4 regions of the Streptomyces sp. NPDC093065 genome follow, and region 4 is predicted to be linked to each of the others. Evidence: riboswitches for the same ligand, from Rfam matches in the RefSeq annotation. Region 4 holds a riboswitch; each other region holds the start of a gene.
The links. A riboswitch is a leader RNA that binds a small molecule or an ion and turns the genes downstream of it on or off. The one in region 4 is predicted to bind cobalamin.

Region 1 (7,298 bases), on a different contig from region 4:
GGTAGAGCAGGTCCGCCGGGGTCTGCGGGACCAGGCCGACGAGCTGGCGGGCCTGCGCGGCGGGTACGGCATGGGGATCGGCTCCGCCGCCTGGCCCGTCTACTTTCACGCTGCCCGCGCGGCGCGGACCGGAGCCTTGCAGGGCCCAGAGCAGGGAGGACTTGCCGGAGCCGTTGCGGCCCATGAGCGCTGTCACCTCGCCGGCGTGCAGGTCGAGGTCGACCTCCCGGACGGCGGGGACCCCGCGGTAGGTGACCGTGACGCCGTGCGCGGCCAGCAGACGGGACCGTGGCTGTGCCGGTTGTGGGCGGACCGGGGGCGGGGTGCGGTCGGTGAGGGTCGCGCGCAGGGGTGCGGCGGCGCGGCGGGCGTCGCGGACGGACAGGGGCAGCGGGGACCATCCGGCCGCCCGGCCCAGTTCCACGATCGGGGGCGCGATGTCGGACGTGCGCAGGATGTCGGCGGGCGGGCCGATGCGGGCGTGGCCGTCGCCGGGGAGGTGGATGACGCGGTCGGCGTACTGGACGACTCTTTCGAGGCGGTGTTCGGCCATGAGGACGGTGACGCCGAGGTCGTGGACGAGGCGGGTGACGGCGGCGAGGACCTCTTCGGCTGCGGTCGGGTCGAGGGCGGAGGTGGGTTCGTCGAGGACCAGGACGCGGGGGTGGGCGGTGAGGACGGAGCCGATGGCGACGCGCTGCTGCTGTCCGCCGGAGAGTTCGTGCAGGGCGCGGTGGCGCAGGTCGGCGAGGCCGAGGAGGTCCAGGGTCTCCTCGACGCGTTTGCGCATGGTGGCGGGCGGGATCGCCAGCTGTTCCATGGCGTAGGCGAGTTCTTCCTCCACGGTGTCGGTGACGAAGCCGTCGATCGGGTCCTGTCCCACCACGCCCACGATGTCGGCGAGTTCGCGCGGGGGATGGTGGGCGGTGTCGCGGCCGTCGACGGTGACGCGGCCGTACAGGGTGCCGCCGGTGAAGTGCGGCACGAGCCCGTTGACGGCGCCGAGGAGGGTGGATTTGCCGACGCCGGTGTGTCCGACGACGAGGCAGAGTTCGCCCTCCGCCACCGTGAGGTCGACGTCGCGCAGGGCGGGCTCGGGGGCGTCGTCGTAGTAGACGGTGACCTGGTCGAAGGTGATCACGGGGTGTCGGCTCTCCGGGGTGGGGGTGCGAGGAATCCTGCGGTCCCGGCGAGCAGGATCGCGGCGGTGGGCACCAGCGGCAGCTCGGGCCAAGTCAACGGGTAGAAGGTGGGATTGAGCTGAGCGGGGTCGTAGCCGAGACCGGCGAAGAGCAGCACGGCGGCCAGCACACCGCTGCCCGCGACGGCCCACTCCGGCAGCCGCCACGGGTCGGGGCGGTAGGTGGTGCGGGTAATCCGGCGTCCGCCCAGCCGCAGCCCCGTCACGCACAGCAGCGCGCCCGCCGCCATCGCCGGGAAGCCCAGGAAGGCGGGGGCGGTGGCATCCAGCAGGCCGTACGCCCCGGCACACAGCCCGCACATGCCGAGCAGCATCAGCGCGCCCGTGATCCGACGGGAGCGGCGGGTGGCAGTGCCCGCGCGGCCATATCCGCGCGAGTCCATGGCTGCGGCCAGCCGCAGGGAGCGCTCCAGGGCGTCCTCCAGGACGGGAACCACGATGCCGCGCAGCGCCTTCAAGCCCCGGGTCCGTCCGGCACGCAACTTCCGGGCCCGGGCGACGCGTTGGACGCTCTGCACCAGCTGCGGCGCCACGCTGATCGCCACGGTGACGGCGACCCCCAGTTCGTACAGCGCGCCGGGCAGGACGCGCAGGGCGCGCTTGGGGTTGGCGAGGGTGTTGGCGGCGCCGATGCAGCACAGCATGCAGGCCAGCCGCAGCCCGTCGGTCGCGGCGGACAGCAGCGCCTCCAGGGAGACCGGGCCGCCGATGCGGATCCCGGCGTACCAGTCGGGGGTGGGGAGGTGCGGGAGCGAGAAGAGGAAGTGGTCGTGCGGGGTGATGCCAGTGGCGAACACGGCCCGGAAGACGACCCGGATCGCCACGACGGTCAGGGCCAGGTAGAGGTAGTAGCTGAAGCCGCGCGCCCAGGGGGCTTCGGTGCGGCGGGCGGTGACGACGTAGCCGAGGACGGCGAGCACGAGGAACAGCAGCAGCGGGTTGTTGGTACGGCTGACGGCGGTGGCCAGCGCCAGCGCCCACACCCACCAGGCGACCGGGTGCAGGATGCGCGGCAGCCGGCGACCGCCCTCCTCCGGCTGCCGGGGGCAGCCGGAGGGGCCGGCCGTCGATGAGACGGTCGTGCGCGCCATCGCCATCACTCGGTACGGCGACGGCGACGGCGTGCCTGGTACGCCGCGGCGCCGCCGATCAGCAACACGAGCGAGGCGCCGGCGACCACAGGCACGATCGATCCGGAGTCGTGCCGGGCATCGGCGGCCGGCGCGGCATCGACCACCCTGCTGCCGGGCGTCGGCGCGGCCTGCGCCGACGAGCTCGTTGTCGGGCTCGTCGACGGGCTGGGTGTCCGTGTCTGTGTCGGGCTGAGGCTGGGGCTTGGTTTCTTCGGCTTCGGCGACGGCGACTTGGCGGGCGCTTTTGGCGCGGGGCCGGTGTCGGCGTCGGGCGGCAGTTCGGGGGCCTTGGAGGTGGACGTCGGCCGACCGGTGCCGCCCTGCGGCCGGGTGTTGTGGGCGCGCAGCTGGTCGGGGGTGACGGTGGGGCGCCCTTGGGTGCCCTCGACGTTCGTGGCACCGAAGATCCACAGGTCGACGCTGCCGGGCTTCGGCTTGTAGAGCATGGCGCCGAGCTGGCTGTACTGCCAGTCGTCGGCTCCGGGGTCGGCGTGCCAGTAGGACCAGTAGGCGGAGGCGGGCGGGGTGAGGACGCAGTCGTCCTCGGCTGCGGTCGGGTACCGCTTCCCGTTCTTGTAGCCGCTGTAGCCGATCCGACAGATGAACGCCGGGCCGTCGTGTCCGGTGCCGGTGGTCTGCCAGCCGCCCTGGTTGAGGAGTTCGTAGCCCGTGGTCGGGGTCGTACCGCAGGAGCGCAGGACGGGGCCGCCCCAATGGCTGAAGTCGACGGCGAGGACCACTCCAGAGCTGGTGGTGCAGCGACCCATCGCCTGCGGGTCGGCCGCGGCGGAAGGGGCCGTCGCGCCCAAGGCTGCGGCCGTCAGAGCGAGAGCCGCGACGGCACGGGCCGCCGCCTTGAACAGAACGGTCACCGCTCGCCCCCCGCATCCGCGCGGCGGCGGGCCACGGCCGCCGTGCGCCATCCGGCGAGCACCAGCAGCGCGGCGATCGCGACAAGAGCCCCGAGCTGTACTCCGGTGGAGGCCAGCGCTCCCCCGCCGCTGCCCCCGCCGGTGCCGCCTGCCGTGTCGCCGGGGGTGACGATGTCGGGGGCGCTGCCGCTCGGGCTGGGCGTCGGCTGCGGCGAGGTGCCGGTGAGGCTGCGCTCCAGCGTGCCGAAGGAGATGCCGGTCGCGCCGCCCACGGCCTGGGTGGAGGCCCGCAGGTCGGAGCCCCGCTGGCCATCCTTCGCCACGTTGAACCCGCCGTCGGTGTTCTGCTGGGAGGCGAGGAACTTCCGCGCCCCGGCGACCTCGTCGGCGTACTTCCCGGCGTCCAGGGACAGCCCCTGCACCGCCAGGGCCGCCGAGTTGACGGAGTTGCCGGCCGCCCCGGGGAAGCCGCCGTCGGACAGCTGCTTCGACGCGATCCACGCCAGGGCCTTGCCAACTGCCTTCTCCGCTTCCTGTCCGCCGGCCAGGTCCAGGGCCATGGCGGCGATCGCGGTGGAGTCGACGTCGGAGTCGTCGGTGGCGGGGATCAGGCTCGGCCAGGCGCCGCTGTCCTGCTGGAGGCTCTCCAGGTAGGCGATCGCCTCTTTCGGCTTCGCCCCGGCCCGCACCTGAGCCATGACCGCAAGGGACTGGGCGAACACCGACGGCGCGTAGCGGTAGGCGCCCTGGGCTGCGCAGGAGCGGTCCGGTGCGGTGCTCGGCTTGGCGCATACGGCCTTGTCGAGCGCGGCGATCAGATCGTGCCCGGCGAAGTCGCGCGGGTTGCGGCCGACGGCCTCGGCGAGCAGGGCCGTCTTGCCCAGGGAACCCCCGGCCGCGTAGGTGGTGCCGACGCCGGTCCAGTCGTTGACGGTGCGGCCCTCGCCGTCCTTGCCCTGCTGGTCGAGGAAGTCGACGATGCCACGCAGCTTGGCGTTGTTCAGGCCGGTGGCGGCCAGGGCGTAGGCGCCGTCGATGGTGAGACCGAAGTCCGCCCGCGAGGTGCCGGGGCCGGAGGTGTAGTAGCGCCCCTGCTTGAGGTTGGCGGCGCGGGTGAGGTAGGCAACCCCCTTCTTCAGGTCGGGGCCGATGCCCGGCGCGTGCGTGGCCGGCGGGGAGGCGGGTGTCGTCGGCGGGTCGGTGGGTTCGGTCTTCTTCGTAGTGAGGGTGACCAGGCTCGTGCCGGTGCCGGCGAGGACGGCAGGCGGGGTCGGGTAGAGCGCCGGGTCGGTGGCGCCCTCCTCGAACCCGAAGCCTCCCCCGTCCAGTTGCTGCCGGGACAGCCAGCCGACGGTCGCGTCCGCGCGTGCGGTGTCGCCGAGCGCGCGCAGTGCCTGGGCGGCGTAGGCAGTCGGGTACACGCTGCCGGTGGTGGCGCCGGTGTAGCCGGGGAAGGAGCCGTCCGTGCGCTGCGCCGTGGTGAGGTAGGTCCGTGCCTTGGAGACGCTGGCGTCGTGGCCGCCCGCCCGGTGCAGCACGAGGGCGACCAGGCCGGTGGTGGCGGGGTCGCCGTCGCAGTACTCGCCCGAGCGGATGAGGATGCTGGTGATGCCGCCGTCGGTGCACTGGAGCTGGGTCAGCCGGGCGACCGCCTCGGCGGGCGGGGTCACCCCGGCGCGCAGCAGGGCCAGGACGGACAGGGCCTGGCCCTCGGTGTAGCCGGCGTTGCGGAAGTCGCCTTTGGCGGTGCAGCCGGGGGTGGGCTCGCCGGACTCGGGGCCCGCCGCGCACACGTTCTTGGTGAGGTCGCCGACGAGGTCGTGGCCGCCGAAGGCGCGCGGGTCGCTCTCGGTGGCTTCGGCGAGGAGGGCGAGCCGGGCGGCGGCGGTGGCGTCGGGGGCCTGGCCGGTGCCGGTCGGGTAGGCGTAGTCGACGGTGTGGGCGGCGAGGAAGGTGGTGACCTTGTCGAGTCCGGTGCTTTCGCCGTCGACGGCGGCGAGGGCGTAGGCCGTCTCTGTCGTGAGCAGGTAGTTGGGGGTGTCGGCGCCGTCGTCGACGATGCGTTCTCCGTCGGTGAGGCGGCCCTTGAGCCAGGCCGCAGCGGCCTTCGAATCGATCTGGCCCGGTCCCCCGGTAGGCGTGCCGCCGGGATCGGGTGTGCTGTTCCCGCCCGCGCGGACGTCCTCGGGGCTGAAGGCGGGCTTGCCCGTGCTGCCGCCGACGTCCGTGCCGCCGTAGACCCAGGCATCGACATCGCCGTTCCCCAGTTTGCGGTCCATGGCGCCGTACTGGCTGTAGGTCCACTCGTCCTGGCCGGGTGAGGCGGTCCAGTAGGACCAGTACGCGGAGGCGGGCGGCGTCAGGACACAGGACTCCTTGTCAGGAGTCGGGTACTGCGTACCGGAGTTGAAGGAGCCGTATCCGATGCGGCAGATGAAGCCGGGGCCGTCGTGCTCGGTGCCGGTGGTGGTGAACCCGGCGTCGTGGAGCAGGTCGTAGCCGGTGGTCGGGGTGGTGTCGCAGCCGCGCTGAAGGTCGCCGCCGAAGGGGGCGAAGTCGACGGCGACGATCGCGCCCTTGGTGGCGGTGCAGTCGCCGACGGGGTCAGCGCTCGCGGGGGTCGTCGTGAGGAAGGTCACGCAGGCGGCCAGCACCGCCAGCCACGACGCCACCATCGCTGTCAGGGCTTGGGGTCTGCTCGCCGCCCGCCCGTCTCTTCGCTTCCGGTTCCCCACCACAGCCCCTCGTTGTGTGGCCGGCGCGCAGGGGCGTGGCTGAGGGGCCTCCACCGCACGAGGCAGGCCCGGGCCGGGGAAGGCTGGTCGCACCACGCCGTAGTCCGCGACGGCGTCTGTTGCTGAAGAACACGCCCCAGGCAGTCCGGCTCGCCCGGCTGTTGCCGGGCCCACGGTTGCGGGTCAGCGCCGGGATTCGACCGGCTTCCCCTGGAACTTCTTGCGTATCAGCCGGATTTGAACATGGTTCACAGACACCGTCAAGGTGGGACACAGGCCACACCCGGAGTCGACCGGAGACCCGCTGGCGACGGGCAGGCGCCTGGGGTACCGTCCCGCACTGCCGAGTGGGGGAACCCGGTGGGAGTCCGGGGCTGACGCGCAGCGGTGTGGGACGGCAGGGGGCCGGCCCGAGCCCGAATGCCCAAGCGGCGCAGCACCTTTGGAAGCCGATCCACGCGTCCCGGACGGCGGCCCCACCCACCGCAGAAGGGTTCGGTCGGCGTCCTTTTCACCAAGGAGCAGGCCATGACCCGTCGTTCCGCCCTCATCCTCACTGCCGCCCTCGGCGCCTTCGCCCTGACCACACTTCCTGCGGCGGCGACCTCGACCCCAGCCCAGATCGCCACCTCGAAGACGAACGGCGTCACCTACCTCAAGTCCCTTCAGGCTGCAAACGGTTCGTACGCGGGATCGGGGCTGTCCAACGAGTGGGCGTTCAGCGCCTTCGCCGCATCCGGGACCGCCGCCGTGGACGTCACACCGGGCGGCGACACCAGCAAGAACGCCAGAACCGTCTACCGCAACCTGCTGGCCACCAGCGGCTGGCCGTCCTCCTCCCCCGTCGTCACCGACTACGAGCGCGCCACGCTCAACGCCTACGCCGCCGGCATCGACCCGGCCCGCGTCTCCGACGCCCGCAACCTGATCGCCGACATCTACGCCTACTGGCAGAGCGCCGAGACCGGCTACTTCGGCCCCTCCGCCAACTTCAACGGCACCGTCTTCGCCGCCCTCGCCCTCAACGGCGCGAAGACGACCGCCGGGCAGGTCCGTATCCCCCAGGCGCTGCGAGACGCGATCGTCACCCGCCTGCGCGCCAATCAGCACAACGACGGCGGCTGGAACTACAGCAAGGCCGAGGGCAACGCCACCCAGCTCGCCGCCGCCAGCGACATCGACATGACCGGCGCCGCCATGGCCGCCCTGTGCGTCTCCGGCGTGCCGAACACGGACACCGACATCGTGCAGGCCAAGGCGTTCCTCAAGAGCAAGCTGATCGCGAGCAGCGGCGCCTTCAACGCCCTGTTCGGCGTCAACACCGACTCCAACGGCTGGGCCGTCTCCGGCCTCAACG
Region 2 (7,298 bases), on a different contig from region 4:
CAGGCGTCGAAGTAGCGCAGCGCCACCGCGATGTTGGCGCGGACGCCCTCCGGTGTGGGCGGGCCGCTGATGCGGCGCACCGACAGCAGGTCGGCGGGGGTCACCTCGACGTCGTCCCGCCTGCGGTCCAGCTGGTGGGGCCGCTCGCCGAGGACGTCGTCGAAGGCTTCCCGGCAGACCGGTACCAGTCCGGGGTGGGCGACCCAGGAGCCGTCGAAGCCGTCCTCCGCCTCACGCTCCTTGTCCAGCCGCACCGTGGCGAGGACCGCCTCGTTCGCGGCCGGGTCCTTGGCGGGCACCTGGGCGGCCATGCCGCCGATGGCGTGCGCGCCGCGCTTGTGGCAGATGCGGACGAGGAGTTCGGTGTAGGCCCGCATGAACGGGGCGGTCATCGTGACCTTGGCGCGGTCGGGCAGGAGGAAGTCAGTGCGGTGCCCGAAGGTCTTGATGAGGCTGAACAGGTAGTCCCAGCGGCCCGCGTTCAACCCCGCACTGTGCTCGCGCAGTTCGTGGAGAATCTCCTCCATCTCGAAGGCCGCGGTGATGGTCTCGATGAGCACGGTCGCGCGGATGGTGCCGCGCGGGATGCCGAGCAGGTCCTGGGCGAGGACGAAGATGTCGTTCCACAGCCGGGCCTCGTAACGGTTCTCCAGCTTGGGGAGGTAGAAGTACGGGCCGTACCCGGCGTTGATCTGCCGCTGGGCGCAGTGGAAGAAGTACAGGCCGAAGTCGACCAGTGCGGCAGGCACGGGCCGGCCGTCGTACGCCAGGTGCTCCTCGTCGAGATGCCAGCCGCGCGGCCGTACCACGATCGTGGCCAGCCGGCCGCGCTCGCCGAGCCGGTACTCCTTGCCCTCCTCGGTGGTGAAGTCGATGCGCCGCTCGATGGCATCGAGCAGGGTCAGCTGGCCGCCGATGACGTTCTCCCAGGTGGGGGAGGTGGCGTCCTCGAAGTCGGCCATCCACACGTTCGCACCGGAGTTGAGGGCGTTGACGGCGATACGGCGCTGCGGCGGCCCGGTGATCTCGACGCGGCGGTCGGTCAGGCCAGGCGCGGGCGGCGCGACACGCCAGGCGGGATCGGCGCGGACCGCGGAGGTGACCATGGGGAAGTCGAGCGGGGAACCGGCCGCGAGCCGGATCGCCTGCCGTCGGCGCTCCTTCAACAGACCGTCGCGGCGCTCGCCGAACTCGGCGGCGAGCCGGCTGACGAAGCCGAGGGCGGCAGGGGTGAGGATCTCGTCGTGCCGGTCGCCCGGCGCGGCCAGGACGCGGAGGGTCCGGGCGAGAGTGGTGGTGGACATCCAGGACTCCTGAACGGGGAGCAGGGTGGCGGGGACTGCAGCCCGGCCCCCGTTCGGTCAGGGGCCGGACCGTGAGGGGCGGCCTAGTGGAACTGCTCCTCCTCTGTGGATCCGGCCAGCGCGGTCGTGGAGGACGCCGGGTTGACGGCGGTGGAGACCAGGTCGAAGTAGCCGGTGCCGACCTCGCGCTGGTGCTTAACGGCGGTGAAGCCCTGCGCCTGGGCCGCGAACTCGCGCTCCTGGAGGTCGACGTAGGCGGTCATGCCGTGCTCGGCGTAGCCACGGGCGAGGTCGAACATGCCGTGGTTGAGGGAGTGGAAGCCGGCCAGCGTGATGAACTGGAAGCGGTAGCCCATCGCGCCCAGCTCCCGCTGGAACTTGGCGATCTGGTCGTCGTCCAGGGCCGCCTTCCAGTTGAAGGAGGGCGAGCAGTTGTAGGCGAGCATCTGGCCGGGGTGCTCGGCGTGGATGGCCTCGGCGAACTCGCGGGCCTGCGCCAGGTCCGGTGTGCCGGTCTCCACCCAGATCAGGTCCGCGTAGGGGGCGTAAGCCAGCCCGCGGGCGATGACCGGCGCCATGCCGTTCCGCACCCGGTAGAAGCCCTCGGCGGTGCGCTCGCCGGTCACGAACTCGGCGTCGCGCTCGTCGACATCACTGGTGAGGAGGTTGGCGGCGAGAGCGTCGGTGCGGGCGACGATCAGGGTCGGCACGTCGGCGATGTCGGCGGCCAGGCGGGCCGCGTTCAGGGTGCGGATGTGCTGCGAGGTCGGGACGAGGACCTTGCCGCCCAGGTGGCCGCACTTCTTCTCCGAGGCGAGCTGGTCCTCGTAGTGGATACCGGCCGCGCCCGCCGCGATCATCGCCTTGGTCAGCTCGAAGGCGTTCAGCGGCCCGCCGAAGCCGGCCTCCGCGTCGGCGACGATCGGCGCCAGCCAGTCCGTGGTGTCCGAGCCGCCCTCGGCGGTGGCGATCTGGTCGGCTCGCAGCAGCGCGTTGTTGATGCGACGGACCACCTGGGGCACGGAGTTGACCGGGTACAGGGACTGGTCGGGGTAGGTGTGCCCGGCCTGGTTGGCATCGGCGGCGACCTGCCAGCCGGACAGGTAGATGGCCTGCAGCCCGGCCTTCACCTGCTGCACCGCCTGGCCGCCGGTCAGCGCGCCGAGCGCGTGGATGTAGTCCTGCTCGTGCAACTGGCGCCACAGGCGCTCGGCGCCGCGGCGGGCCAGGGTGTGCTCCTCGCGGACGCTGCCGGAGAGCCGGACGACGTCCTCGGCGCCGTAGGTGCGCTCGATGCCCTGCCAGCGGGGGTCGGTGGCCCAGCGCTGGGCGAGTTCCTCGGCCGCCTGCGTGCTCGTCCTCGCTTCTGCCATGACTGTCACCGTCTCCTCGGTCTGTTGCGTCTGCCAAGCTCCCGGTCCGGGCGAACAGGGGTGGCACTGTGTGTCGTGAAACTGGGGTGCGGCCCGCCGTGCCGCCGTGTGGCGGAGGTGAGCAATGCTGCCGGTACGGACACCGCTTTCGCCGGGAGCTCCGACGTCAGGGCATGAATCGTGCCCCGGGTGCGGGCGGTGGTCGCCGGGGTCCGGCGGGCCGCACTCAGACTCTGACACTGGCACTCAGTGCCATCAACTGTGGATGGCTGCCAATTTCTGCGAATCTTCGCCTCGTGTTTTGCCAAGGTTGCGAAGGGAGTGATCCGGAGGCTGATCACGTACGCTGACCGCGTCCCGGACACGGAGGACCATGGTGAGCAAGATCTACGCGGGAGCGCGGCTGCGACGCCTGCGCGAGGAACGCGGGATGAGCCAGGCCGCGCTCGCCCGGGTGCTGGGCATCTCGCCGAGCTACCTGAACCAGATGGAGCACGACTCCCGCCCGCTGACCGTGCCCGTCCTGCTGCGGCTGACCGAGGCGTTCGGCGTCGACCCGGCCTTCTTCTCCGAACGCGACACCAGCCGCCTGGTCGCCGACCTCCGCGAGACCCTGGCAGGCGAGATCACCGCAGCCCGGGTGAGTCCGGCCGACCTCGCCGAGCTGGCCTCCCGCATGCCCGGCGTCGCCCAGGTCCTGCTCGACCTCGGCCGCCGCAACCACCTCCTGGCCGAACGCCTCGCCGGCGCGACCGACGCCCGCGACACCGACCCGGCCGCACCTCGCTCACCACACTCGCCGCACGAGGAGATCCGCGACTTCTTCTACCGCCGCCAGAACTACCTCCACGACACCGACCTCGCGGCGGAGGAACTCGCCCAGGAGATCGGCGTCCGCCCCGGCGACGTCCTGCGGGTGCTCACCGCACGCCTCACCGACCACCACGGCGTACGGCTGACCGGCGAATCGAGCGATCGTCTCCACCACTACGACGAGCCGACCCGCACCCTCCACCTCTCGGCCCGCCTGCGCCCCGGCCAGCGCGCCTTCCGCATGGCCACCCAGCTCGCCCTGCTCGAACACGACGTCGAACTCGCCCGCCAGGCCGCCGAAGACTTCCAGCCCGGCACCCCCACCCACGCCCTGGCCCGCATCGGCATCGCCCACTACTTCGCCGCCGCGCTGATCCTCCCCTACACCGCCTTCCACACAGCCGCCGAGGAAGCCCGCTACGACCTCGAACTCCTCACCGACCGCCACGGCCTCGGCTACGAGACCGTCTGCCACCGCCTCAGCACCCTCCAACGCCCCCGGCTGCGCGGCGTGCCCTTCTCCTTCGTCCGCGTCGACCGCGCCGGCAACATGTCCAAACGCCAGTCCGCCACCGGCTTCCACTTCTCCCGGGCCGGCGGCACCTGCCCGCTGTGGAACGTGTACGAGGCGTTCGCGGCCCCCGGCCGCATCCACGTGCAGATCGCCGAAATGCCCGACGGGCAGCGGTACTTGTGGACCGCGCGAGCGGTCACCCGGCACCGTGGCGGCTGGGGCGAACCAGGCAAGACCTTCGCCATCGGCCTGGGCTGCGAGATCCGCCACGCCCACCGCCTTGTCTACTCCGACGGACTCGACCTGACCAGCACCTCCGCCGCCACCCCCATCGGCATGGGCTGCCGCGTCTGCGATCGCCTCGACTGCCCCCAGCGCGGGGCACCCCCGCTCGGCCGTCCGCTGCGGATCGACCAGAACACCAGCACCTTCGTGCCGTACCCCGTGACCGATCACACGACTTGACCCAGCGATTACCTTGATAGCCTCGACAGGCCAGTCGAACCACATCCGTGGTCAGGGAATCCGGTGCGAATCCGGAACTGACGCGCAGCGGTGAGGGGGACGGGCGGGGCACGACGCCACTGGGAGACCGGGAAGGCGCCCCGGCCGGACGAACCCGAGTCCGAAGACCTGCTGGCACCTTCGCGCCCAGCGCGGGGGACGTCCGTAGGCCGGCTCCGCGAACGAGCCCCGACCCCAGAGGCATGCCCGTGCTCCGCACCCCCGCCCTCCTCCATACCCCGGCGCTGCTCGTCGCGTCCGCCCTGCTGCTCACCGCGTGCGGCTCCTCCGACGCGGGTGACGCGAAGCGGGAGGAGACCTCAGCCGCTGGTTACCCGGTGACCCTCGACAACTGCGGCCACAAGGTCACCCTGAAGTCGGCCCCGAAGCGGGCCGTCTCCCTCAACCAGGGCACCACCGAGATCCTGCTCTCCCTCGGCCTCGCCGACCGCATGGCCGGTACGGCGACCTGGACCGACCCGGTGATGAAGGGCCTGGAGAAGGCCAACGCCACCGTGCCGCGCCTCGCCGACAACAACCCGTCCTTCGAGAAGGTCCTGGACGCCGAACCCGACTTCGTCACCGCCTCGTTCATCTCCACCCTCGGCAAGGGCGGGGTCGCCACCCGCGAGCAGTTCGAGAAGCTGGGCGTACCCACCTACGTCTCACCCTCCGACTGCGCAGGCAAGGACAACGACAGCGGCGGCGACGGCTCGCGCAGCGAACCGCTCACCCTCGACGCCGTCTACGGCGAAATACGCGATCTCGCCCGCGCGTTCGGCGTCGAGGAGCGCGGTGAGAAGCTCGTCGCCTCGCTGAAGAAGCGGGTGAGCACGGCCACCGCCGGACTGCACGCATCCGACGTCTCCCTCATGTACTGGTTCGCCAACTCCCAGTCCCCGTACCTCGCCGGCTGCTGCGGCGCGCCGGGCGCCATCACGCGCGCGGTCGGCGCGAAGAACGCCTTCGCCGACTCCCACGACGAATGGCCCCAGATCAACTGGGAGACCGTCGCCGACCGCGACCCCGACGTCATCGTGATCGGCGACCTGACCCGCAAGCAGCAGACCGCCGAGACCGCCGCGGCCAAGATCCGCTTCCTGGAGGCGAACCCCGCCACCCGCAATCTGACCGCCGTGAAGAAGAAGCGGTACGTCCTGCTGAGCGGGCAGGCGATGAACCCGTCCATCCGCACCATCCAGGGGATCGAGAAGGTCGCAGCAGGTCTGCGCGACTTCGGCCTCGCCAAGTGAGCATCCGCTCCCTGCTGCTGACGGGCAGCGGACTGGCCGCGCTGCTCGTGTCGATCGCCGTCGCCGTGACGATCGGACCGGCGGACATCTCGACAGGGGACGTCTGGGCCGCCGTCGCGGCCCATCTCGGCCTCGGCGAGAGCACCCTGGCGCCGCTGCGGGACGGCATCGTCTGGGATCTGCGCATGCCGCGCACCCTGCTCGCCGCCGTGTGCGGGGCCGGACTCGCCGTCTGCGGCGCGGTCATGCAGTCGCTGCTGCGTAACCCGCTCGCTGACCCCTTCGTCCTCGGGGTCTCCTCCGGCGCGTCCACCGGGGCGGTCGCCGTGGTCGTGCTGGGCGTCGGCGGGGGAGCGGTGTCCCTGTCGGCGGGCGCCTTCCTGGGCGCGCTGGTCTCCTTCGCCCTGGTGCTGCTGCTCAGCCACACCCTCGGCGGCAGCACCGACCGGGTGGTCCTGTCCGGGGTGGCGGCCATGCAGCTGTTCTCCGCGCTGACCTCCTTCATCGTCCTCACCTCCGCGGACGCCGAGACCACCCGGGGCGTGCTGTTCTGGCTGCTCGGCTCGCTCACCGGCGCCGACTGGGGACAGGTACTGCTCTGCACCGTCGTCCTGACGGTGGTGCTCGTCGTCAGCCTCGGCTACGCCCGAACCCTCGACGCGTTCGCCTTCGGCGACGAAGCCGCCGCGGGACTCGGGGTCCGGGTCGCCCGCACCCGCCTGGTCCTGCTCTGCGCGACCGCGCTGCTCACCGCCGCCCTGGTCAGCTGCGCCGGAGCGATCGGATTCGTCGGCCTGGTCCTGCCGCACGCCACCCGCACCCTCACCGGCTCCGGGCACGCCCGCCTGCTGCCGGTCACCGCGCTGACCGGAGCCGTCTTCCTGGTGTGGGTGGACACCCTCGCCCGAACCGTCCTAGACCCCCAGGAGGTCCCGGTGGGCGTGGTGACGTCCCTCATTGGCGTACCGGCGTTCGTGATCGTCCTCTACCGCGGACGGGGAAGAGCATGACCAGCCTGCACGCGGACCGCGTCGTACGGCGCATCGGTGACAAGGTAGTCGTCGACGACGTCACCCTCACCCTGCGCCCCGGCGAGACGGTCGGTCTGCTCGGTCCCAACGGCTCGGGCAAGTCGACGCTGCTCAGGCTGCTGGCCGGGGTCCTCGCCCCCAGCACCGGAGTCGTGAGCCTGGACGGTCGCCCGCTCATGGACGTCGGTCGCCGCGCCACCGCCCGCCGTATCGCCACCGTCGAGCAGCACACCCACACCCAAACCGAACTGACCGTCCGGGACGTCGTCGCCCTCGGCCGCATCCCGCACCGGCGAGCCTGGACACCCCCGACCGCGGCCGACGCGGCAGCCGTCACCGAGGCTTTGCGACGCACCGGACTGACCGACCGGGCCGGCCAGTCCTGGCACACCCTCTCCGGCGGCGAACGCCAGCGCACCCAGATCGCCCGCGCCCTCGCCCAGGAACCCCGCGAACTCCTCCTCGACGAACCCACCAACCACCTCGACATCCAGCACCAGCTCGAC
Region 3 (7,298 bases), on a different contig from region 4:
GGTCGAGGACCAGCCCGTCCCCGGCCGCCTCCGGCAGCACCTCGGCCATCGGCGCCCGCCAGTACGCGCCCAGCGCCCCGAGGCCGGGCAGCTTCACCCCCATCGAGCACCGGTAGGAGGGGATCCGGTCGGTCACCCGCACGGCACCCCACAGCCCGGAGAACACCAGCAGCGACCTGGCCGCCCGCCGCTTGGCGGCCGCGTCGAGGGAGGCCAGGTCCAGGGCGTCGTACAGCACACCGGTGTAGATCTCCCCGGCCGGACGGGCGCCCGCGGTCGGCAGCTCCACGTTCTTGGCGACCTCGCCGCGCAAGCCCTCGCTCAGCCCGAGCACCTCGCGCGCCTTCTCCTCGTCGCCGGCGCACAGCTCGACCAACTCGCCGAGGACGGCCTCCCGGGCCGCGGTGAGCCCCGGCAGGGACAGCGACCCGGTCTTCAGCGGGGCACCCCGGCCGGACGCGGCCTTCCCCTCGGACGGCGGCAGCAGGACAAGCACACGTACTCCTTCACATCGAGCTGGGGCCCCCGGTCAGGGTACGGCGTGCCCCTCCCGTGCCTGCTCGACGGCCCGTACGAACGCCCCCGGATCGTCGGCGTGACAGCGCACCACGCGGATCTCGCGCCGCCGCCCGAAGAAGGAGACGTGGGCGACGGGTTCGGCGAGTTCGACGATGACGGAGGTCTGGGACTGCACCGCGAGATCGAGCTGCCCGTCCGCGGACTCGTGCGTCGTGCGCAGCTCGCGCCGGACGGAGGCGATCCGCTCCAGCGGTATCCGCAGATCGACGTGGAGAGCCCGGCGGATGCGCAGCACGCCCGCACCCGGGTCCAGAACATGCGGCCGGACCACGGACGCGGCGTGCAGCCCGACCACCATCACGACGGTGTACACGTCCAGTACCAGCATCACGTGGTGCGCGGTGGGCCAGTCCCGCAGCAGCACGGACAGCATCACGGACTCGACGACACACACGAACGTGAGCCCGGCCATCATCGCGCCCTGCCCCCGCGCGTACCCGAAGACGGCCCTGCCGGCCGCCGCGTCGTGCGTCCGCCGGGCGGCCCACAGCCACAGGCTCGCCCACAGCCGTAGCTCGTGCCGGACGAGCAGGTACGCGAACGCGGCGGGACCGGTACCCCTCATGACCGCCGCCCCCGGGAGGCGATCTCCATGGCCCGCCGGACCGCCTCCGCCTGGGCCGGCGCGAAGTCGGCGTACAGGGCGCGCAGCAGACCGTGGCCGGGGTCGAGGTCGAAGCCCTCCTCGGGCAGCAGCTCGGCGGGCATGCAGTCGGCGAGTACGCGGGCCGCCTCCGCCACGCCGGGGTCGTCGGCGCCGGCGTCGGCCAGTTCGTCGAGCAGCGCATAGGCGCGGCGGGCCCGTGCCGCCGCCTCCGGCGAATCCAGGGCACCGCGCATCGCGGCCAGCAGCCCTTCCCGCTCCTCCGGGGCGACGGTGCTTTCCAGCAGCGCCAGCATCTCCCGGTCCCGCAGGGCCATCGGCGAGCCGGACACGTCCCCGATCCCGGCGAACAGCGCGGCCAGCTCCGGCGACACCGGCCCCTCGGCCGGCACCCCGCCCTCCGCCTCCAGCAGCGCCCGCAACCGCGCCCGGCGGGCCCGGATCGCCGCCTCCTGCCGCGCGAGATCCGCGTCCAGCTCCTCCAGCACCTCGGCCAGGTCCTTCCCGGCGTCGTCCGCGAGCACGTCCCGCACCTCCGCCAGCCCGAGCCCCAACTCGGTCAGCCGCCGGATCCGGGCCAGCACGACGACATGCCGCAACGTGTACGTCCGGTACCCGTTGGCCAGCCGCTCCGGCTCGGGCAGCAGGCCCTGGTGGTGGTAGTGCCGCACGGTCCGCGTGGTGACGCCGACGGCGCCGGCGAGTTCTCCGATCCGCATGGCCCCAGTAGAAACGTTGACGTTGCGACAGGGTCAAGCGGACAGGCTCCGCGCTCCTGGACACCGCGGGCTTCCTCTGATCGTCTGGGAGGAGGGGGTGTGCAGCGATGACGGGCGCGCGCGAGCAGGCACGGTGGAGCAGGGCCCGGCTGGGACGGGGCGGTCCGCCCCTCGACCTCCTCACCGCCCGCTTCGACCGGCACGTCTACGCCCCGCACGCACACGACGAGTACACGGTCGGCGTCACCGTCGGTGGGCTGGAGGTCATCGCCTACCGGGGCGGGCACATTCACTCGGGGCCGGGCTCCATCGTCGTCCTGGAACCGGGCGAGGTGCACACCGGCGGCCCCGCCGCCCCCGAGGGCTACTCCTACCGAGCCCTGTACGCGGCCCCGAACCTCCTCACCGACGGCGCCCGGCCGGGCACCGCCTTCCCGCACTTCCGTGAACCCGTCCTCGACGACCCGGAACTCGCCGCCGCCCTGCGTGCCGCGCACACGGACCTGGCCCGCTGCCCCGACCCCCTGGAGGCGGAGTCCCGCCTGCCCTGGCTGCTCACGGCGCTGGCCCGCCGCCACTCCACGGCCCGCGCGGCCGACGACGCGGTCCCCGGCGCCGACCGCGTCGCCCGGGTCGTACGCGACCGCCTCGCCGGCGAACTCCTCGCCCCGCCGTCCCTGGCGGCCCTCGCCACCGACCTCGGCCTGTCCCGCTACCAACTCCTGCGGGCCTTCCGTACGGCGACCGGGATGCCGCCCTACGCCTGGCTCGCCCAGCACCGGGTGGCCAGGGCGCGCGGGCTCCTGGACGCGGGCCTGCGACCGGCCGAGGTGGCGGCCCTGGTGGGCTTCGCCGACCAGGCGCACCTGACCCGCTGGTTCCGGCGGGTCCTCGGGGTGACCCCGGCGGCGTACCGCAACAGCGTTCAAGACCGCACCGGGTGAGGCGTCCGAGACTCGCCGCATGACTGCACGCGGCTGGTTCCTGTTCTCCCTGATGGGAGTGGTCTGGGGCATTCCCTATCTGATGATCAAGGTGGCGGTGGACGAGGTGTCCCCGTCAGGAGTGGTGTTCACGCGCTGCGCGCTCGGCGCGGCCCTCCTGCTCCCCTTCGCCCTGCGCAGGGGAGACCTCCTCGGCACCGTACGGGCCCGCTGGAAGCCCATGCTGGCCTTCGCCGTCATCGAGATCATCGGCCCCTGGTGGACCCTGACGGACGCCGAGCGGCACCTGTCCAGCTCCACCGCCGGGCTGCTGATCGCGGGCGTGCCGATCGTCGGCGTGCTCCTGGCCCGCTTCTTCGGAGCCGGGGAACGGGTCGGCGCCCGCCGCATCACCGGACTCGGCCTCGGCCTCGCAGGCGTCGCCGTCCTCACCGTGCCGCACCTCACCGGCGGCGACGCCCGCTCGCTGGCCGAGGTGCTGGTGACGGTCGTCGGTTACGCCACCGCCCCCCTGATAGCCGCCCGCCACCTCAAGGACGTCCCCACCCTCCAGCTCATCACCCCCTGCCTCACCCTGGCCGCCGTCGTCTACGCCCCCGCCGCCTTCCTGACCCGGCCGTCCGCCCTCCCCTCGGGCGAGGCCCTGGCGGCCCTGGCCGGCCTCGGCGTCGTCTGCACCGCGATCGCCTTCGTGACCTTCCTGGAGCTGATCAAGGAGGTCGGCCCGGTCCGGGCCGGCGTCATCACCTACGTCAATCCGGCGGTGGCCGTCGCGGCGGGCGCTGTCTTCCTGGACGAGGACCTGACCCTCGGCATCGGCGTCGCCTTCACCCTGATCCTGGCCGGCTCGGTCCTCGCGACCGCCGCCGCCGGTCCGAGGCGGGAGCCCCGCCGGGTACCATGGTCGACACGGCAGACGAGCCGGGCGGGCGGCCGCGTGAAGTCCCTCACGGGACTTCCCGAGGAACGTCCGGGCTCCACAGGGCAGGGTGATGGCTAACGGCCACCCGGGGTGACCCGCGGGACAGTGCCACAGAAAGCAGACCGCCCGGGACTTCGGTCCCGGGTAAGGGTGAAACGGTGGTGTAAGAGACCACCAGTGCCCAGGGCGACCTGGGCAGCTAGGTAAACCCCACCCGGAGCAAGGTCAAGAGGAGACGCCTTCTCGGAAGAAAAGGCGTCTCTGCGCGGACGATCGAGGGCTGCCCGCCCGAGTCCGCGGGTAGACCGCTGGAGGCCGGTGGCAACGCCGGCCCTAGATGGATGGCCGTCGCCGGCGGGCCCGCGAGGACCCGCCGGAACAGAACCCGGCGTACAGCCCTGCTCGTCTGCCGCCCGGTATTTCCGCAGGTCAGAGGCCATGTTTACCGACTGAACAAACCCTCGGGGTCGAATCCGGGTCGAATTCGACCTGTGGGTATCGTCGTTTCTGTCTGCTGCCCGTGTGGCGTATCCGGGCATTTCGGGTGTCAAATGCGGTCCAGTGTCGCTCTGTAGCAGACATCTCGGATCTGATGTGCTCGGAAGTATATGTACGAGGTGTCTCCTTGCCGGCCTGATCTGGCTGAACCTGAGCACCGATTGGGTGTTCTCCAGCCGCTTGCGGCTTGTCGAGGCGGTTGTCGATGGCGCCCTCTCCTGTGTCGCGGACGTGCTGGACTGAACCCCGGTGCGGTGGTGCGGACTGTCCTGAATGGGTGTAGGTGCTCGTGCGCGGTAAGGACTTGTGTGGCGGTGGTCAGGCTCTCTCTGTGTGACTGGCGGACCTGCCCCGTCTCTGCGCTGCCTTCGCGGCGGCCGGCCACCTCGATATCCGGGGTGCCCACGTGCTTCTTGGGTCGCCTCCCCGCTGGGGGCGCGCCTGGGCTCGGCGGGAGAGTGCGACACGCGGCGGCGGATCACGATGGTGGGCTCTGGCTGCCTGTGCGGCCAACTGTCCAGACGTGGTTCCGAGTCCTAGGTCCGACGCCTGATCGGCAACAGCCCTTCTTGCTGCTAGCGTGCAGATGCACATCATTCGCAATTATGTCGGAGGGCATTGGACATGCCGGTGTACACGCTCCCGGAACTTCCGTACGACTACTCGGCGCTGGCCCCGGTCATCAGCCCCGAGATCATCGAGCTGCACCACGACAAGCACCACGCCGCGTACGTCAAGGGCGCCAACGACACGCTGGAGCAGTTGGCGGAGGCGCGGGACAAGGAGACCTGGGGTTCGATCAATGGCCTGGAGAAGAACCTGGCCTTCCACCTCTCCGGCCATATCCTGCATTCGATCTACTGGCAGAACATGACCGGCCCGAAGGACGGCGGCGGTGAGCCCCTGGCCGCGGACGGCGTGGGCGACCTCGCCGACGCGTTCACCGAGTCCTTCGGCTCCTTCGCGGGCTTCAAGGCCCAGCTCACCAAGGCCGCCGCCACTACGCAGGGCTCGGGCTGGGGCGTCCTCGCCTACGAGCCCGTCAGCGGCCGGCTGATCGTCGAGCAGGTCTACGACCACCAGGGGAACGTCGGCCAGGGCTCCACCCCGGTCCTGGTCTTCGATGCCTGGGAGCACGCCTTCTATCTGCAGTACAAGAACCAGAAGGTCGACTTCATCGATGCCATGTGGGCCGTGGTCAACTGGCAGGACGTGGCCAAGCGCTACGCCGCTGCCAAGGAGCGCGGCGACAGCCTGTTGCTCGTGCCCTGAAGCCGTAGCCGACCCCGCAAGGATGTCCTGCTCGTGATCGTCTTCTCACCGCTCACCGGCAGGCAGCACAAGGAGGGGCTTCCGCGAGGACAGGCTCGCGGAAGCCCTTCTTGACATGACAAAGCAGCGACTTCTGGTGACAGGACATCAACTGACCGTAGGATGCGGGAGCTTCGTGCCTCACCGTCCGTGTCCTAGGCCTGTGGGCACGGAGGCGATGGAACGACGACCGCTTACGCGCGCGACGGGGGAAGCCGGTGGGAGTCCGGCGCTGACCTGCAACCGTGTGTGGCCCGCAGCGGGCCGCGAGTCGGGATGCCCGGCGTGCGCGCAAAGAACGCTTCCCACTGTCATGGTCTACAGGAGGGCCCAGTCTTGCGCCGCGCATCCGCACACCGCACCCTGATCACCGCGACCGCTCTCGGTCTCGCACTCGCCGCGTCCGCCCCGGCGGTCGCCCAGCCCCAGAACACGTCGGACACGAACGCTCCCGTCAGAGTCACCCTCACCGTGCAGGGCCCGGACGGTCTCCTCTTCAAGGGGAAGATCAGAACCCGCGGGCACGACGTCACGACCACGACCGGCGGCACGCACCACTGCGACGGTACCAACGGCGGAGCGAACCCCTCGGCCGTTCCGACGCCCACGGCCGCCCTCGACGACGCGGCCCGCAAGCGGCACTTCACCTGGGACGGGGCCTGGTACGCCTCGTTCGACGACTTCTTCGTCGACACCATCAAGGACGTCAGCGGCGGCAGCTCCGCCTACTGGAACATCTCCGTGAACGGCACCTCCACACCCGTCGGAGGTTGCCAGTTCAAGCTGAACGCCGGTGACAAGGTGGCGTTTACCTGGACCGCGTTCTGATCGCAGCAACTTACAGAGTGCGGGCCTCGGACGCGGTGACCGGCTCCCCGGCCTGCACGCCGTGCAGGACATGGGCCAGCACCTCGGCCCCGCGCACCACCCGGGGCCCGGGGCGGTTGAAGTAGGACGGCCCATCCAGCACCCAGACTCGGCCGGACCGTACGGCGGGCAGCTCCGACCACCCCGGCAGCCCGGTCAGCAACTCCGCTTCCCTAAGGGTCCGTTCGGGCGGGAGGCCGCACGGCAGGACGAGCAGCACGTCCGGCCGTGCGGTCCGTACCTCTTCCCAGGTCATCGGCTTGGTGTGCTCGCCGGGAGCGGCGAGGAGCGGGATGCCGCCGGCCGTCGTGATCTGCTCCGGCACCCAGTGTCCGGCCGGCCACAACGGGTCGAGCCACTCGATCGCCACGACGCGGGGCCGGTCGAGGCCGTTGACCGAGGCGCGAACCTGGTCGAGACGGGCCCGCAGTTCGGCCCGCCGCTGCCCTGCTCGCTCCCGTACGCCGAGAAGATCGCCGACTGTGACCAGGCAGTCCAGGACGTCGTCGAGGGTGCGTGGCTCCAGGCTGAGGACGCGGGTGTCCGCGTCGAGCAGCCGTACGGTCCGGCTGACCTTCTCGTACGAGACCGCGCACACGTCGCACAGGTCCTGGGTGAGCACCACGTCGGGCCGCAGGGCCGCCAGTGCATCGGCGTCGAGGGTGTAGAGCGAGGATCCGGAGTGCGCCGAGCCGCCGACCGCGTCGGAGATCTCCCGGCTGGTGAGTCTGTCCTGGTCGAGGTCGGCGCCGGTCACCACCGGTACCGACGCGACCTCGTCCGGCGGCCAGTCGCATTCGTGGGTACGGCCGACCAGCCGCGCGGACAGTCCGAGCTCGGCGACGATGTCGGTC
Region 4 (7,298 bases):
GCTTGTCCCGCCGTCTGGTCCGCACGGCGAACGTGGCGCCGTGCCGGGCGTCGGCCAGCGCCTCCACCGCCGCCGCGGTGATGGCCTCCAGCTCGCTGGGCACCCGCACGGCCGGCTCCACCGAGTTGAAGCCGATCACCCTGCGCGCCCGCTCCAGCAGAGCCTCTTGGGGTACCTGGCCGCCCAGTACGGTCACGTTCTGCGCGGTCTTGATCCACGTCGAGCCGCCGATCCCGCGCAGTGCGAGGCGCAGGTTGTCGTGCAGCCGCTCGGTGAAAAGGTGGCGGTTGCGGCCCTTGAGGAAGATCTCGCCGTGCTTGAGCAGCACGCACGAGCCGAGACGGTCGGACGCGCCACGGGGAGCGGGCACACGGGGTGTGTCGGACACGGCAACCTCTCAGAAGTCCCAGTCGTCGTCGGCGGTGTCCTCGGCCTTGCCCATGACGTACGAGGAGCCGGACCCGGAGAAGAAGTCGTGATTCTCGTCCGCGCCGGGCGACAGCGCCGCGAGGATCTCCGGGTTCACCTCGGTCTCCTCGGCGTCGAAGCGGGCGGGGTAACCGAGGTTCATCAGGGCCTTGTTGGCGTTGTACCGGACGAAGACCGCCACGTCGTCCATGAGTCCGAGCGGCTCGTACAGCTCGCCGGAATACTGGAGCTCCAGCTGGTACAGCTTCTCCAGCAGGTCGTACGTGAACGCCCGCATTTCCTCCTGACCGGCGGCGTCGAGCTTCTCCAGGCCCCGCTGGTACTTGTAGCCGGAGTAGTAGCCGTGCACGGCCTTGTCGCGCAGGATCAGCCGGATCATGTCGGCCGTGTTGGTGAGCAGGGCGTGGGTGGAGAAGTGCAGCGGCAGATAGAAGCCCGCGTACAGCAGCAGCGAGGACAGGAGGGTGGAGGCGACCTTCCGCTTCAGCGGGTCGTCGCCGTAGTAGTACTCCAGGACCGTCTTGCAGCGCTGCTGGAGGACGTCGTTGTCCACGGCCCAGCGGTAGGCGTCGTCGATCTCCGGGGTGGTGGAGAGCGTCGAGAAGACAGAGGAGTAGCTGCGGGCGTGCACGGCCTGCATGAAGGCGATGTTGGTGTACACGGCCTCCTCGTGCTCGGTGCGGGCGTCCTGGATCTGGACGATCTCGCCGACCGTGGCCTGCACGGTGTCGAGCATGGTCAGGCCGGTGAACACCCGCATCGTGAGCGTACGCTCCTCGGCGGTGAGCTTCTGCTGCCAGTCCTTGACGTCGTTGGACAGCGGGACCTTCTCGGGCAGCCAGAAGTTGGCGGTGAGCCGGTTCCAGACCTCCAGGTCCTTCTCGTCGGTGACGCGGTTCCAGTTGACCGGCCGGAGCCGGGCGGCCGGGTCGTGACGGTAGGAGGGCGGCGTGACCGACAGCTCGGTCGGTGCAGGGGGAGTCGTGGTCATGGTGCGTGCTTCCAGAAGGTGGGGGAGGGCGGGGTCACAGGGTGCAGGACAGGCAGTTTTCGATCTCGGTGCCTTCGAGGGCCTCTTGGCGCAGCCGGATGTAGTAGAGGGTCTTGATGCCCTTGCGCCAGGCGTGGATCTGCGCCTTGTTCAGGTCGCGGGTGGTGGCGGTGTCCCGGAAGAAGAGGGTGCAGCTCAGACCCTGGTCGACGTGCTGGGTGGCCGCCGCGTAGGTGTCGATGATCTTCTCGTAGCCGATCTCGTACGCGTCCTGGAAGTACTCCAGGTTGTCGTTGTCCATGTGCGGCGCCGGGTAGTAGACGCGGCCGAGCTTGCCCTCCTTGCGGATCTCGACCTTGGAGGCGATCGGGTGGATGGAGGCGGTCGAGTCGTTGATGTAGCTGATGGAACCGGTGGGCGGTACGGCCTGGAGGTACTGGTTGTAGATGCCGTGCTCCATGACGGACCGCTTCAGCTCGCGCCAGTCGCCCTGCGTGGGCAGGGCGATCCCCGCGTCGGTGAACAGCGTCCGCACCCGCTCGGTGGCCGGCTCCCACACCCGCTCGGTGTACTTGTCGAAGTACGAGCCGTCCGCGTACGCCGTGTTCTCGAAGCCGTCGAAAGCCGTGCCGTGCTCGATCGCGATCCGGTTCGACGCGCGCAGGGCGTGGAAGACGACCGCGTAGAAGTACATGTTCGTGAAGTCGACGCCCTCCTCACTGCCGTAGTGGACGCGCTGCGAGGCGAGGTAGCCGTGCAGGTTCATCTGGCCGAGGCCGATGGAGTGGGACAGGTCGTTGCCGTGCGCCACGGAGGGCACGGCGTCGATGTTCGACTGGTCGGAGACGGAGGTGAGTCCGCGCACCGCCGTCTCGACCGTCGCGCCGAGGTCGGGGGAGGCCATCGCGGCGGCGATGTTCAGCGAGCCCAGGTTGCAGGAGATGTCCCGGCCGACCGTATCGTAGCCGAGCGAGGCGTCGTAGGTGCTGGGAGTGTTGACCTGGAGGATCTCCGAGCACAGGTTGGACATGTTGATCCAGCCCGGGATCGGGTTGGCCCGGTTCACCGTGTCCTCGAACAGCAGGTACGGGTAGCCGGACTCGAACTGCAGCTCCGCAACGGTCTTGAAGAACTCGCGGGCACTGAGCGTGGTCTTGCGGATGCGCGGGTTGGCGACCATCTCGTCGTAGTGCTCGCTCACCGACAGGTCGGCCAGCGGCCTGCCGTACTCGCGCTCCACGTCGTAGGGCGAGAACAGGTGCATGTCCTCGTTGCGCTTGGCGAGCTCGAAGGTGATGTCCGGGACGACCACGCCCAGCGACAGAGTCTTGATGCGGATCTTCTCGTCCGCGTTCTCCCGCTTGGTGTCCAGGAACCGCATGATGTCCGGGTGGTGGGCGTGCAGGTACACCGCGCCCGCTCCCTGCCGCGCGCCGAGCTGGTTGGCATAGGAGAAGGAGTCCTCGAGGAGCTTCATCACCGGGACGACACCGGAGGACTGGTTCTCGATCTTCTTGATCGGCGCCCCCTGCTCGCGCAGGTTCGTCAGCAGGAGCGCCACGCCGCCACCGCGCTTGGAAAGTTGGAGGGCGGAGTTGATGCCGCGTCCGATGGACTCCAGGTTGTCCTCGACGCGGAGCAGAAAGCAAGAGACCAGTTCGCCGCGCTGGGCCTTGCCGGCGTTGAGGAAGGTCGGGGTGGCCGGCTGGAACCGGCCGGTCATCATCTCTTCGACGAGCCGCGAGGCGAGGGTTTCGTCGCCGGCACCCAGGAACAGGGCGGTGGCGACGACCCGGTCCTCGTAGCGCTCCAGGTAGCGGGAACCGTCGAAGGTCTTGAGCGTGTACGACGTGTAGTACTTGAACGCCCCGAGGAAGGTGCGGAAGCGGTGCTCGTGCGCGTACGCCTGCCGGTAGAGGTCCTCAAGGAACTCCCAGCGGTAGCGCCGGATCGGCGCTTCCTCGTAGTAGTCGTGTCCGACGAGGTAGTCGATCTTCTCCTTGAGCGACCCGAACTCCACGGTGTTCGGGTTCACATGCTGGAGAAAGTACTGCCGTACGGCTTCGCGGTCCTCGCCGAACTGAATATTGCCGTCGCAGTCGTACATGTTCAGCATGGCGTTGAGCGCGTGGTAGTCCTTGCGCGTGCCGACCGACTCGCGCTGCGCCGCGGGGACCGTGACCGCCGTGGGGAGGGTGCTCATGCCGCCTGCCGCTCCGCCGTCCGCCTGGTTGACGAGTGTCGTGTCCAAAATTCCTGCAGCCCTTCCCTCACGGCGCGGACGTCGCGGTCCGTGCCCAGCAGTTCGAATCGGTACAGCTCCGGGACCCGGCACTTCGCCGAGATCACCCGGCCGGCCAGGCAGTAGTCGGCGCCGAAGTTGGTATTGCCGGAGGCGATGACTCCGCGCAGCAGCAGCCGGTTGGCCTCGATGTTCAGAAAGCGGATCACCTGCTTGGGCACCGCGCCCGCGCGTTCACCGCCGCCGTAGGTCGGAGTGATCAGCACATACGGCTCGGTCACCTGCGGCATGCCCTCACGACGTGGGTGCAGGGGGATCCGCCTTGCCGGCAGGGCCAGTTTCTCCACGAAGCGCCTGGTGTTCTCCGAGACGCTGGAGAAATACACGAGACCGCTCATCGGCCGCCGTCTCCTCTCGCTCGTTCCCGTCCGTGACCGAGGACCAGGAGGAGGAGCGGTGCAGGACGTGCGGCGGAACACCGGGGCGACGGGAGGAAACCGATACGCCTCACCCGGGGCCGTGCGTCTGCCACCTGGCCCTCCCTCGGGGCCTCGGAGCGCGCACACCGCTGTCCGGCGTGCGCACCGGTGGCAGGTCTTCGGACTCGCGGGCGTGTCTCGTGTCGTACGAGACTCCTACTGGCCGTCGCTTCCCAGGCCCGGCATGGTGGACCCAGTGCTTGTGACGGCGGTTGTTCCCGCTCACCGCTGCGGGGCAGTCCCGGTTTTGCACCGGGTTCCCTCTTGCGCCGCCGAACACAACAGTGCCCGGCGAACCACCAGCACCGACAACACTACATCTAGAACTGGGTCGGCATGCGCGGCCCAGATGTTGTGTCGTGGTGGGAATTTAGGTATACCTAAGTTCTGGTATGGTCGGACGGATTCCGGCTTCTCGGGGAGTGTTCTGTTCCGGTTACGGCGCGTACATGGGGTGCGCGCCACTGTGTCCAGGAACTCGCTCAGGTCGGCCAAGGTGTCGCGCAGCAGGCGCTGCTTGGCGGTCTGGCTGCCGAGCTGTCTGAGCATGGTCAGCAGACTCTGAAACTGTTTCGGACACGGCGATCATGGGGTTGTCGTCCACGATGGCCTGCCGCGGACTGACCGAAGAAGGCAGTGGGCCGGCACGGGAGGGCCGGTGAACGCCGCGCTCGCGCTCACCGCCCCTCCCTGTCACGCCGCAGGGACCCTCGCCCCTGTGACGCTGCGTGCCCCTCGGCCCGCGTCTTATCAGGCCCTCAGCCCTGGTCGCAGGTGTGGAACCCCCGGCCGGTCTTCCGGCCCAGCAGCCCCGCTTCTGCCATCCGCTGGAGCAGCGGAGGCGGAGCGTAGAGAGATTCGCGGAACTCGTCGTAGAGGGATTCCGCGATGGAGGCCACGGTGTTCAGGCCGACGAGGTCGGCCAGTCTCAGTGGGCCCATCGGGTGTGCGCAGCCCCGTTCCACACCCGCGTCGATGTCGGCGACCGTGACGAACCCGGAGTCCGCCATCCGCACGGCCGAGAATAGGTAGGGGATGAGCGGCGCGTTGACGACGAAGCCGGCCCTGTCCTTCGAGTGGACTACCGTCCTGCCGAGCGTACGGGCCGCGAAGTCCTCCACCGAGGTGGTCGTCTCGGTGGACGTGTGCAGCGAGGTGACCACCTCGACCAGGGGCAGTACGGGAACGGGTTTGAAGAAGTGCAGGCCGACGACCCGGTCCGCGCGAGCGGTCGCCATGCCGAGCCGCATGACAGCCAGGGAGGAGGTGCTGGCGGCGAGGACAGCCGCCGGATCTTCGACGATCTTGTCTAAGGCCTGTCCGGCGGATCATGGAGCCGGGCTGAGGGTGGCTGCTTCAGCTGCGGGAAATTCGGTGGACCGCCCCGGATCGACCGTGCAACGGTCCTGGCATGCCGAGCGAGATCAACTTGTCAGAGTCCTGCGGGGCCACAGCGTCGTTGGAGTCCTTCGACGGAACCGCCATCAGCTACCGGCAGCTCGGGTCGGGGCCACCGGTCGTCCTGGTCCACGGCTCCGGCGGTGGACTGCATTCCTGGCAGCCGGTGGCCGAACATCTCGCCGCCCGGTTCGAGCTCTGGATGCCCGCTCGCCGAGGGTATGCCCCGAGCGGGCCGGGCCGATCACCGAAGCGCTTCGCTGACGAGGTGGGGGATCTTGACGCGCTGATCACCAAAATTGGCCGCCCCGTCCACCTGGTCGGGATGTCCTATGGCGCCACCGTCGCCCTGCATGCCGGGGCATCCGGGCTGCCGGTTCGGTCGTTGGTGCTGTGGGAACCGCCGCTGTACGCGGCCGGCGACGAGCTGACACCTGTGCGGGACGAGTTCGCGGCACTGACCGCGAAGGGCGACCGACGGCGGGCCGATCGGCTGCTGGCGGAGAAGGTGGCCCGCGTCCCGGCCGCGCTGCTGGAGCTCATGGATACGGGCGAGCCCGCTGACAGTGAACCCGACGACTCGCCCGGCTGGCAGCGCGACCTCGAATCGATGGCCGCCGACTCGGCGGATACGGGGCGCTGGTCCACCGTCACGGCCCCGACGCTGCTGATGCGCGGCGCCGACACCTGGCAGCCGATGCCGGCAACTCTCGACCGGCTCGCCAACGCGCTGTCCCACGTCACCTGCACGACGTTCCCCGGCCAGATGCACTTTGCGCCGTCGGTTGTCCCTGAAGCCGTGGCGGCGGAGATCATTCGTTTCCTGCCGCGCTCCTGAAGCCTTCCAGGGACTGCCGGACCGGCCTGGTCACGTCACGGCCTGAGCCACAGACGGATCGCGGCGACGGTGACGTGCCGTGGAAGATGTAAGCGACGCTTGCCGTACCTGGTGGCCACGGCCCTACAGTCCTTGAGGCCGTGATCGTCCGCTCAACTTCGTTCCTCCTCTTGTAGATCATCTTGTCGAACCCGCTGGGCCGACCGCCTCTGCTTCCTCTGCTCCGGCGGTTGGCCCGCTGGTTCTTCGGTTCGGGGATGGTGTGCTTGATCTGGCGTCGTCGCAGGCGGCGGCGGTTTCGGCGCGAGGAATACGCCTTGTCGCCGCCGACGCGGATGCGCTCCATGACCGGGATGAGCTGCGGGGCGTCGCCCCACTGGACTGGCGTCAGCAGCACAGCCAATGGGCGGGGGCCGCCTTGACCTGCAAGATGGCTCTTGCAAGGTCAATCCGCCCCGGGAGCGTCCGAGTTCGCTGCTGTTGATCATGGGGTCGATCGTTGGGGTGTTGGTGCTGGGGCAGGGGGTGTTGATGCGGATGGTGGTGGTGTGCTGTTGGGTGTGGCGCGAGGTGGAATCCACGTTCACCCTCGACGGTTCGATGTGGCTCTTCAGTGTCGGCGTGGGCCGGGTCGGCTGAGAAGTTCCTGTCCCACGTACGGTCGGCCGAGCAGTGTCTGTGGTGCTCGACGCGGTCCTTCACTTGTTGAAAGGTGTAGGTAGGTCCCGCCGTGGTACCCCGGTCCGATTCCGGTACATGATGCCGTTGATGACCCTGTGATGGCTCGCCCAACGACCGCCTCGGGTGCCGGACTTGGGCAGATGCGGTTTCAGCCGAGCCCATTCCTCGTTGGTGTTGTCGTTGGTGGGGCTGTGGGCCTGGTGGCGGGTGTCGGTGGGTTTTTGGTTGTTGTGTTGACGG

Region 1: another riboswitch for cobalamin. It lies ahead of ACIQFU_RS18015 (prenyltransferase/squalene oxidase repeat-containing protein); the one in region 4 lies ahead of nrdI (class Ib ribonucleoside-diphosphate reductase assembly flavoprotein NrdI).
Region 2: another riboswitch for cobalamin. It lies ahead of ACIQFU_RS18150 (ABC transporter substrate-binding protein); the one in region 4 lies ahead of nrdI (class Ib ribonucleoside-diphosphate reductase assembly flavoprotein NrdI).
Region 3: another riboswitch for cobalamin. It lies ahead of ACIQFU_RS18000 (DUF4430 domain-containing protein); the one in region 4 lies ahead of nrdI (class Ib ribonucleoside-diphosphate reductase assembly flavoprotein NrdI).

Annotation. Positions count from the first base shown of each region.
Region 1 covers NZ_JBIVPJ010000009.1:139,437-146,734, reverse strand. The annotation lists gene ACIQFU_RS18030 (ABC transporter ATP-binding protein) at 1-1,141, opposite strand, end outside; gene ACIQFU_RS18025 (energy-coupling factor transporter transmembrane component T) at 1,138-2,292, opposite strand; gene ACIQFU_RS18020 (hypothetical protein) at 2,298-3,206, opposite strand; gene ACIQFU_RS18015 (prenyltransferase/squalene oxidase repeat-containing protein) at 3,203-5,881, opposite strand; cobalamin riboswitch at 6,063-6,192, opposite strand; cobalamin riboswitch at 6,292-6,367, shown strand; gene ACIQFU_RS18010 (hypothetical protein) at 6,470-7,298, shown strand, end outside.
Region 2 covers NZ_JBIVPJ010000009.1:168,820-176,117, forward strand. The annotation lists gene aceB (malate synthase A) at 1-1,304, opposite strand, end outside; gene aceA (isocitrate lyase) at 1,388-2,677, opposite strand; gene ACIQFU_RS18145 (short-chain fatty acyl-CoA regulator family protein) at 3,054-4,469, shown strand; cobalamin riboswitch at 4,484-4,660, shown strand; gene ACIQFU_RS18150 (ABC transporter substrate-binding protein) at 4,712-5,761, shown strand; gene ACIQFU_RS18155 (FecCD family ABC transporter permease) at 5,758-6,771, shown strand; gene ACIQFU_RS18160 (ABC transporter ATP-binding protein) at 6,768-7,298, shown strand, end outside.
Region 3 covers NZ_JBIVPJ010000009.1:131,512-138,809, forward strand. The annotation lists gene yaaA (peroxide stress protein YaaA) at 1-496, opposite strand, end outside; gene ACIQFU_RS17970 (hypothetical protein) at 530-1,144, opposite strand; gene ACIQFU_RS17975 (MerR family transcriptional regulator) at 1,141-1,902, opposite strand; gene ACIQFU_RS17980 (AraC family transcriptional regulator) at 2,010-2,846, shown strand; partial or broken gene ACIQFU_RS17985 (DMT family transporter) at 2,929-3,645, shown strand; RNA gene rnpB (RNase P RNA component class A) at 3,764-4,177, shown strand; gene ACIQFU_RS17995 (superoxide dismutase) at 4,891-5,538, shown strand; cobalamin riboswitch at 5,748-5,880, shown strand; gene ACIQFU_RS18000 (DUF4430 domain-containing protein) at 5,914-6,405, shown strand; gene ACIQFU_RS18005 (cobalamin-binding protein) at 6,416-7,298, opposite strand, start outside.
Region 4 covers NZ_JBIVPJ010000015.1:87,985-95,282, reverse strand. The annotation lists gene thiI (tRNA uracil 4-sulfurtransferase ThiI) at 1-388, opposite strand, end outside; gene nrdF (class 1b ribonucleoside-diphosphate reductase subunit beta) at 398-1,420, opposite strand; gene nrdE (class 1b ribonucleoside-diphosphate reductase subunit alpha) at 1,455-3,623, opposite strand; gene nrdI (class Ib ribonucleoside-diphosphate reductase assembly flavoprotein NrdI) at 3,620-4,060, opposite strand; cobalamin riboswitch at 4,234-4,457, opposite strand; partial or broken gene ACIQFU_RS24905 (3-hydroxyacyl-CoA dehydrogenase family protein) at 4,900-5,457, opposite strand; gene ACIQFU_RS24900 (alpha/beta fold hydrolase) at 5,553-6,377, shown strand; partial or broken gene ACIQFU_RS24895 (IS5 family transposase) at 6,413-7,237, opposite strand.